2 regions of the Blastococcus sp. SYSU DS0617 genome follow, and region 1 is predicted to be linked to the other one. Evidence: predicted binding sites of a transcription regulator. Region 1 holds the regulator's gene; the other holds the start of a gene.
The links. Region 1 encodes LexA, which represses DNA repair genes until DNA is damaged. Its sites were predicted from a motif close to TCGAACANNTGTTCGA; they were not measured.
Positions count from the first base shown of each region.

Region 2: a site for LexA is predicted at 1,617-1,632, ahead of ACI793_RS10805 (DUF222 domain-containing protein). Genes of this name have one in related genera too.

Region 1 covers NZ_JBJHAO010000006.1:153,136-157,499, reverse strand. The annotation lists gene hflX (GTPase HflX) at 1-1,045, shown strand, start outside; gene ACI793_RS09400 (phosphatase PAP2 family protein) at 1,107-1,829, shown strand; gene ACI793_RS09395 (hypothetical protein) at 1,870-2,874, shown strand; gene lexA (transcriptional repressor LexA) at 2,949-3,716, opposite strand; gene ACI793_RS09385 (LysM peptidoglycan-binding domain-containing protein) at 3,926-4,364, shown strand, end outside.
Region 2 covers NZ_JBJHAO010000008.1:52,744-57,107, forward strand. The annotation lists gene ACI793_RS10805 (DUF222 domain-containing protein) at 1-1,613, opposite strand, end outside; gene ACI793_RS10810 (ACT domain-containing protein) at 1,852-2,520, opposite strand; gene gatC (Asp-tRNA(Asn)/Glu-tRNA(Gln) amidotransferase subunit GatC) at 2,695-3,012, shown strand; gene gatA (Asp-tRNA(Asn)/Glu-tRNA(Gln) amidotransferase subunit GatA) at 3,009-4,364, shown strand, end outside.

The DNA of each region.
Region 1 (4,364 bases):
CTGCGACGGTGAGCTGACCCCCGGCCAGCTCAACCAGCTGGAGAAGGTGCTCAAGGTCAAGGTCGTCGACCGGACGGCGCTGATCCTGGACATCTTCGCCCAGCACGCGACCAGCAGGGAGGGCAAGGCCCAGGTCGAGCTGGCGCAGATGCAGTACATGCTGCCGCGGCTGCGCGGCTGGGGTGAGTCGCTGTCCCGGCAGGCCGGTGGTCGTGTGGCCGGCGGTGGCGGTATCGGTACCCGCGGCCCCGGTGAGACCAAAATCGAGACCGACCGCCGGCGCATCCGGACGCGCGTCAGCAAGCTCCGCCGCGAGATCGCCGGTATGGCGACCGCCCGGGCCACCCAGCGCAGCAGCCGGGACCGCAACGCGACGCCGAGCGTGGCGATCGCCGGCTACACGAACGCCGGCAAGTCCAGCCTGCTCAACCAGCTCACCGGTGCCGGCGTCCTGGTGGAGAACGCGCTGTTCGCGACCCTGGACCCCACCGTGCGCCGGGCCGAGGGCCCCGACGGCCGCGAGTACACGCTGACCGACACCGTGGGGTTCGTCCGGCACCTGCCGCACCAGCTGGTCGACGCCTTCCGGTCGACGCTGGAGGAGGTGGCCGCGGCCGATCTGCTGCTGCACGTGGTCGACGGCTCCGACCCCGACCCGCTCGGCCAGATCAACGCCGTCCACGTCGTCCTCCAGGACATCGACGCCTCCTCGGTGCCCGAGGTGATCGTCGTGAACAAGGTCGACGCCATGGACGAGGAGGCCATCCTCACGCTCCGCCAGGCACTGCCCGGAGCGGTGTGGGTGTCGGCCCGGACCGGAGCCGGGATGGACACGTTGCGCGAGCTGATCGCCGCCCGCCTGCCACACCCCGACACCGACGTCGACGTCCTGGTGCCCTACGACCGCGGCGACCTCGTGGCCCGGGTGCACCGGGACGGCGAGGTGCTGGCCGAGGCGCACGAGGCCGGGGGGACCCGCCTGACCGCGAAGGTGGACGGCGCGCTGGCCGCGGCGCTCGAGGAGTTCGCCGCGCCGGTCGGCTGAGCGTCGCCGCCGCGCCCGGCGCTCGGATCACGATCAGGTCACGGCCCGGTACGGTGAACGGATGACGAGCGGCGTGGTGCGCGACGCCGGCGCGCCGGAGCGCACCCGTGTGGTGTCGATCGGCCGCCCGCCGTGGTGGCTCGTGCTCCTCGCCGTGCTCGTGGGCGGCCTGATCACCGCCGACCTGCTCGCCGGCGGTGCCCTGGAGCGGCTGGACCTGTGGGTCTCCGACGTCGTCCGCGGCTGGGGGCTGCGCGACTCGGCCGCCTATCCGGTCGTCTGGGCGATCACCCAGCTCGGCGGCCGAGGCACGATCCTCATCGTGCTGGCCGTGCTCGTCGGCTACCTGGCCTGGCGGCATCGCACGGCGGTTCCGCTGCTGCGCGTGCTGCTCGCGCTGGGCACGCTGACCGTCGGCGTCTACGCGGTCAAGTTCGGTACCGGTCGGACTGCGCCCGGGCACCCCGACGAGCTCTTCTTCCATGCCGACGGCGCCTCGTTCCCCTCGGGGCACGTGGCCAATGCGGTCATCATGTGGGGAGTCGCCCGCTGGCTGGCCGTCGAGTACGCGCTGCCCGCCAGGGTGCAGCGCGCCTTCTGGTGGCTGAGCATCGTCGGGCCGGTCGCCACCGGTGTCTCGATGGTCTCGCTGGACTTCCACTGGGTGACCGACGCGGTCGTCGGGGCCGCGGTGGGGGTCGTGCTGCTGGGCGTGGTTCATGCACTCGACGCAATGGTTCTGTCACGCTGGGTTCGTGCCCGACCAGGCCGGCAGACCGCGTAGCGGCTTCGGAGGACGGCGTGCCAGCCGCGCGGTACGCCTCGTGGTGGCGGTCCTCCTCGGCTCCTCCCTGCCCGCGGTGGGGGCGACCGCCGCCGCCCAGGAGCCGGACGCTCCTGCACCGAGCGTCCGGTGCCAGATCACGGATCCTGCGCTGGCGGAGATCTCCGGGCTCGTCGACCTCGGCGAGCGCATGCTCGTCATGAACGACGGCGGGGACTCGCTCAGCGTCTCGGTGCTCGACGCCGGGTGCCAGGTCCTCGAGACGCGGACCGCCGCGGTCGACCCCTACGACCCCGAGGACCTCGCTCTGGGTGCCGACGGGACCATCTGGCTGGCCGACGCCGGCGACAACAACTCCGTGCGCTCGACCGTCGCCCTGCTGGCGCTGCGGCCGAACGGGTCCGCCGCCGTGCACCGGCTCAGCTACCCCGACGGCGCCCACGACTCCGAGGCGCTGCTGCTCGCGCCCGACGGCACGCCGTACCTGGTCACGAAGGACGTGCTGGGGTCCAGCGGCGTGTACCGGCCCACCGGTCCGCTGTCGGCCGAGGCGACCGTTCCGATGGAGCGGGTGGCGACGGTCAACATGACGCTCACCGGCACCCCCGGGGGCCCGGTCGGACGCGCCGGGCAGCTGCTCATCACCGGGGGAGCGGTAGCGGGCGACGGGCACGCGCTGGCGTTGCGCACCTACACCGATGCCTACGTGTGGCCGCTGTCGGGCCCGGATGTCGTGGGCGCCCTGGCCGGGACCCCGGTGCGGGTGGCCCTGCCCGAGTCACCCCAGGGCGAGGCGATCAGCTTCACCGGGGACGACCAGCAGCTCGTCGTCGCCAGCGAGGGTGTGCCCAGCGACGTGGTCGTGGTGCCGATCCCCGCGGTCACACCGGCGTCCGCCGCGGCGCCGTCCGACGGCCCGGTGCCCAGCCTCACCGAGCTCACCAGCTCGGGCAGGTCGCCGGTGACCTCTGCGCTGATCGCGGTCGCCGTGGCGACCCTCGTGGTGTGGCTGGTTCCCAAGCTGCGCCGCCGGCCGCGGTCCTGAGCCACCGCGGCTGCCGGCACCCCGTCCGGGCGACCGCCCGCGCGTGCGGCCGGTGACCCGGACGGGGCCCGGGATCAGACCCTGCGCAGCACCGAGACGACGCGACCCAGGACCGTCGCGTCGTCGCCGGGGATCGGCTCGTAGGCCGGGTTGTGCGGCAGCAGCCAGACGTGCCCGTCGCGCCGCTTGTAGGTCTTGACCGTCGCCTCGCCGTCGATCATCGCGGCGACGATCTCGCCGTTCTCCGCGGTGGGCTGCTGGCGCACGACGACCCAGTCGCCGTCGCAGATGGCGGCTTCCACCATCGAGTCGCCGACGACCTTGAGCATGAAGAGGGTGCCCTCGCCGACCAGCTCGCGGGGCAGCGGGAAGACGTCCTCCACCGCCTGCTCGGCGAGGACGGGCCCACCGGCGGCGATCCGGCCGACCAGGGGCACGTACGTCGGAGCGGCGAGCGGCTCGTCGGTGCCGGCCACCGGCTCGGCGAGCGGCGCGACGGGACGGGACGTGTCGCCCGGCAGCCGGACGTCGAGGGCACGCGGGCGGTTGGGATCCCGACGCAGCCAGCCCTTCTTCTGCAGGACCGAGAGCTGGTGGGCCACCGAGGAGGCCGAGGAGAGGCCGACCGCCTCACCGATCTCGCGCACCGACGGGGGGTAACCGCGCCGGTCGATGGAGTCCCGGATGACCTCCAGCACCCGGCGCTGGCGCTGGGTCAGCCCGTCGCCGTCGGCGCCGCGGTCCGGGAAGGAGCGCACCGACGCGGTGCCGTTCTCCGTGTCCGGTTCCGACGCCGTACTGCGCGTCCGTCGGCCACCCGACGTCCCGCTGGTCTCCGCCACGTCTCCTCCTCGCGGGCTGCCGGTGCAGCCGTGCTGGTCGCGTCCTCCGAACCGTAGCGCCGATCGCGCCCGCTTTCAAACACGTGTTCGAAGAAGGTGGCCGTGTCGGGTCGCTTCTGTCGGCGGCGTCCGGTAGACATCGCACAGACGTCCGATTCGAACAGCCGTTCGAAGGCCGTGGTGGACGTGCGGGGTCGGGAGGAGAGGTCGTGGGAAGCGTGGCGCAGGCCGTGGTGGAGTTCGACGAGGCGGTGCAGGCGCCGTGGCGCCCGCCGCTGGCGGGTGGAGCCGGACGGCAGGGGCGGTTGCGCGCGGTGCCGGACCTGCGGCACGACCCGGCGCCCCCGGCCCCGGGTACCGGGCGCTCGGTGGCCGGATCTGCGGCCCACCGGACGCATTCGGCTGCCGCACAGGTGCGCAGGCCGGTCCCGGCGGGCTCGACGACGCCGCGACGACCGGCGCCGCCCCGCGTCGCGGGCGATCCGTGGGTGGCTCCGACGCTCCGGCTCACCCGGCGTGCGCGGCGGCTGGGTGTGGTGCTCGGCCTGGCGATCGGTGTCGCCCTCGGCTCCTGGGTGGGCTCGGTCGTCGGCGGGGGTGAGGACGGCGGTCTGCGCCTGGCCGGGGAGAGCAGCGTCGTCGTGCAGC
Region 2 (4,364 bases), on a different contig from region 1:
GCGTGGAGGTCGTCCAGGGTGCCCGCCGCGGTGCGCACCCGTCCGGCCGCGCTGCCCTGCCACGCACCCCCGTCCTCCGCATCGGCACGGCGGGCACCGTCGACCGCCCGGTCGGCCCGCCCCACCGCGCGTTCGAGGTCCAGGAGGAGGGCGCCGGCCTCGTCCACCGCGCGGTCGGCGTCCGCCCAGCTGCCGGTGTCGGGGGCCGGGCATGCCTCGTCGTCCGGTCCTCCCTCGACCGGTGGAGGAAGTGTCGCCGCCGCGCTTCCCGGTGGGCGAGGAGCCGTCGGTGCTGGTCCCGGCGGTGCGGGTTCTGTCGGGGGCGGCGCGGTCGGTGCTGGTCCCGGCGGTGCGGGTCCTGTCGGGGGCGGCGCGGTCGGTGCTGGTCCCGGCGGTGCGGTCGGTGGTCGTCCCGGCGGTGCGTGTCCTGTCGGGGGCGGTGCGGTCGGTGGTGCGGTTCGGGACAGCTGGTCCCGTGCGGCCTCGAGGGCCCACCACCGCTCCAGTTCATCGCGCGGAGGATCGTCCTCACCACCCCAGTCACCGCGCAGTGCCCGCGCCTCGACCTCGGCCCACCACCGCTCGTCTGCGGACCGCATCGCCGCGGTCCACGTCCCGACGGGAGGTTCGTCCGGGGACAGGTCGTGCGCGGGGACGACCGGCGTCGGCGCGCGCGAGGGCGCACCGGGGAGGAGGCCGAGCGCCCGGGCCAGCACGCGCACCATCTCGGCGGGCACCGGCTCCCCGCCGATCTCGCCTGGAGCGTCCCCGCCGGCCAACGCCGGCACGCCGGCGACCAGCGTCAGGCGCGCCTGCACGGGGGCGTGGTCGTGCTCGCCGGGACGCAGCACCAGGTCGAGCAGGCAGTCGGCCATCTTCTGGCCGCGGGTCCGGGTGTCCCCGGGGTCGTCGATCGCGTCGGCGTACCGCCCCAGCGCGTCGAGCAGGGCCTGCGCCTCGGGGACGGTCAGCAGCGCGTCGAAGACGGCCATGCCCTCGCGGTGGTCCGCGCGGACGGAGACGCCGCGCTGGCGCAGCGCCCTCACCAGGCGCTGCGCGGCGGCCGCGGCATCGTGCCGGAGCACCGATCGCCGGACCTTCGCGCCCACCTGCGCCGGCGTGGTCACCGACCGGCCGGCCACCCAGTCGAGAACCTCGCGCTCCACGCGGGCGCGGATCCGCGCGTCGGTGATCGGCCCGACCTTGTCCAGCAGATGCCACAGGTGCCCGCCGTGGATCACCCCGGACTCGAGTGCCGTCAGGGTGCCCGGCAGCCGGTGCACCAGCAGGAGCGAGCGCTCCAGCAGATTCTCGGCGGTCACCTGCGTGATCGACAGGGCCAGCGCCAGCTCCTGCCCAGCCCATTCGCTGACGTCCGCGAGCACCTGCGGTCGACCAGCCCTGCGGTCGTCGCTCATGGCACCCGGCGTCCCGGCGGGGCGGTCAGCCGAGGCGGGCCTGCTCGCGGCGAACTCGGCCACGGCACGGGCCCGGATCGCCGTCTGCCTGCTGATCTCGCGCTCCGCGACCTGGACCGCGCCGAGCGGACCCGTCGCCCAGCCGACCGACGGTGCGCCCGCAGGCGCACCGGACGGGGAGGCGGCGTCGATCACGGGTCGATCATGTGTTCGACCACCGACAGTTTTCGCGCGCGGGATGAACGGGCCGAGCCAGCTCGACCGGCGGCGCCGGATCGATGGGTAGCGCAGGGTGGGCGGGACTGAGGCAGCGGTGCGGGTTCGTCGGGTGGCGTCGTCGGGTGGCGCGGGATCGGCGCGTGGCGCGGGTTGGTCGGGGGCGCCGATGGATGAGCGGCGCGGTTTCGTCGGGCGGCGCGGGGTCCGACGGGACTCAGGCAGGCGGCAGGTGGGTGACGGTCGAGGCGATGCCGGTCAGGTGCACCAGCCGCAGGAGCTCGGACCGGCGGAACGCCGGCCCACCGGAGCGGCCGACGACGACCGCGCGCGCCTCGCCACCGAACGGCGTCGCCATCATCTCGATCGCCATCTCCTGCCAGCGCTCGGGCAGCCAGTCGTCGTCGCTGGACAGCAGCCGGGGAGCGGCCAACGGCATCCACGGCAGCGCCACCCCGTCGAACGCGGGCGCCGCCTCGGACGCGGCACGGACCTCCCCGGTCACCCCCGGAGTGCCGTCGAGCACCACCGCCCACCCGCTGTGGAACACCCGCGGCAGCTCGGCGGCCAGCAGCTTCTCCGCCGTGCCGCCACCGGCGTGGGCCAGCGCGTCGAGCAGCTCCAGCTCGCGGTGGGTGTCCAGCGGGCCGGCGAACGGGCGCAGCGACTCCACCCGCACGTCGGGCACGCTCTGCGCGACGGTGATCAAGCTGTCGGGCAGCCGGTCGGGCGGGAGGTCGACCACCACGTCGTCGACGGCCACGCCGGTACCGCGCTCGAGCACGTCCAGGGACACGATGTCGATGCCCGCGGTGCCCAGCGCGGTGGCCACCGCACCCAGGATGCCGGGACGGTCGGGCATGACCAGACGCAGCAGATAGGACACGGTTCCTCCGGGAGCCTCGGGCGCGGGCCGATCTCCGTTGATCGCAGGCGAGGGCAGCCTCTCACGGTGACGACCGGGTCGGACCCCCCACGTACAGTGGCAAGGTCCGGTCCCGGCCCCGCACCACGGTGGTCGGCGCCGACCGTCGCCCCCCGAAGTGGAGTTCCGCCCCGCATGAGCACGCCGTCCCGCAAGGACCGACTCACCCGTGACGAGGTGGCCCACCTGGCGCACCTGTCGCGGCTGGCCGTGACCGACGAGGAGCTCGACCTCTTCGCCGGTCAGCTGGGCGCGGTGCTGGACGCCGTCGCCCAGGTCGGCAGAGCCGACGTCGCCGACGTGCCGCCCACCACGCACGCCGTGCCGATGACCAACGTCTTCCGCGAGGACGTGGCCCGGCCCAGCCTGCCCCGCGACGTGGTCCTGGCCGGTGCGCCGGCCGCCGAGGACGGCCGGATCCGCGTGCCGCGCATCCTCGGGGAGGAAGCATGAGCGACCTGACGACCACCGATGCCGCCGAGCTCGGCCGGCTGCTCGCCGCCGGTGACGTGACCGCCGCCGAGGTGACCCGGGCCTACCTGGACCGCATCGAGTCCGAGGACGGCGCGCTGGGCGCCTACCTGCACGTCGACGCCGAGGCCGCGCTGCGTTCCGCGGAGCAGGTGGACGCCGCCCGTGCCCAGGGGGACGAGCTCGGCCCGCTGGCCGGGGTCCCGCTGGCGCTCAAGGACGTCGTCGTCACCGAGGGCGTCCCGACGACGAGCGGGTCGAAGATCCTCGAGGGCTGGCGCCCGCCGTACGACGCGACGCTGGCCGCCCGGCTCAAGACCGCGGGCACCGTCCTGCTCGGCAAGACCAACATGGACGAGTTCGCGATGGGCTCCTCCACGGAGAACTCCGCCTACCGCGTGGCCCGCAACCCGTGGGACCACGACCGGATCCCCGGCGGCTCGTCGGGCGGCTCGTCCGCGGCCGTCGCCGGCGGGCTGGCACCGTGGGCGATCGGCACCGACACCGGTGGCTCGATCCGGCAGCCCGCCGCCGTCACCGGCCTGGTCGGGCACAAGCCCACGTACGGCTCGGTCTCGCGCTACGGGCTCATCGCCTTCTCCTCCAGCCTCGACCAGGCCGGCCCCATGGCGCGCACCGTCCTGGACGCCGCGCTGCTGCACGAGGCGATCGCCGGGCACGACCCGCTCGACTCCACCTCCATCGACTCCCCGGCGCCGGTGCTCGCCGAGGCCGCGCGCCGCGGCGCCGAGGGCGACCTGGCAGGCCTGCGGGTCGGCGTCGTCACCGAGCTGGGCGGCGACGGCCACACCGACGGCTACGACGAGGGCGTGCTCGCCCGGTTCGCCGAGACGGTCGCGCTGCTGGAGAGCCTGGGCGCGCAGGTGCGGCAGGTGTCCTGCCCGGCCTTCGACCTCGCGCTCCCGGCCTACTACCTGATCGCGCCCAGCGAGGCGTCATCCAACCTCGCCCGCTTCGACGGCGTCCGGTACGGCCTCCGGGTCGGCGACGACGGCAACCGCGACCTGGACGAGGTCATGGCGCTCACCCGCGAGCAGGGCTTCGGCCCCGAGGTGAAGCGCCGGATCATCCTGGGCACCTACGCGCTGTCCAGCGGCTACTACGACGCCTACTACGGGCAGGCGCAGAAGGTGCGCACGCTCATCACCCGCGACTTCACCAGCGCCTGGGACGACGTGGACGTGCTCGTCAGCCCGACCAGCCCGACCGTGGCCTGGCCGGTGGGCGCCCGCGTCGACGACCCGATCGCCATGTACGCCGCCGACCTGTGCACGCTGCCGGCCAGCCTCGCCGGGGTCCCCGCGATCTCGGTG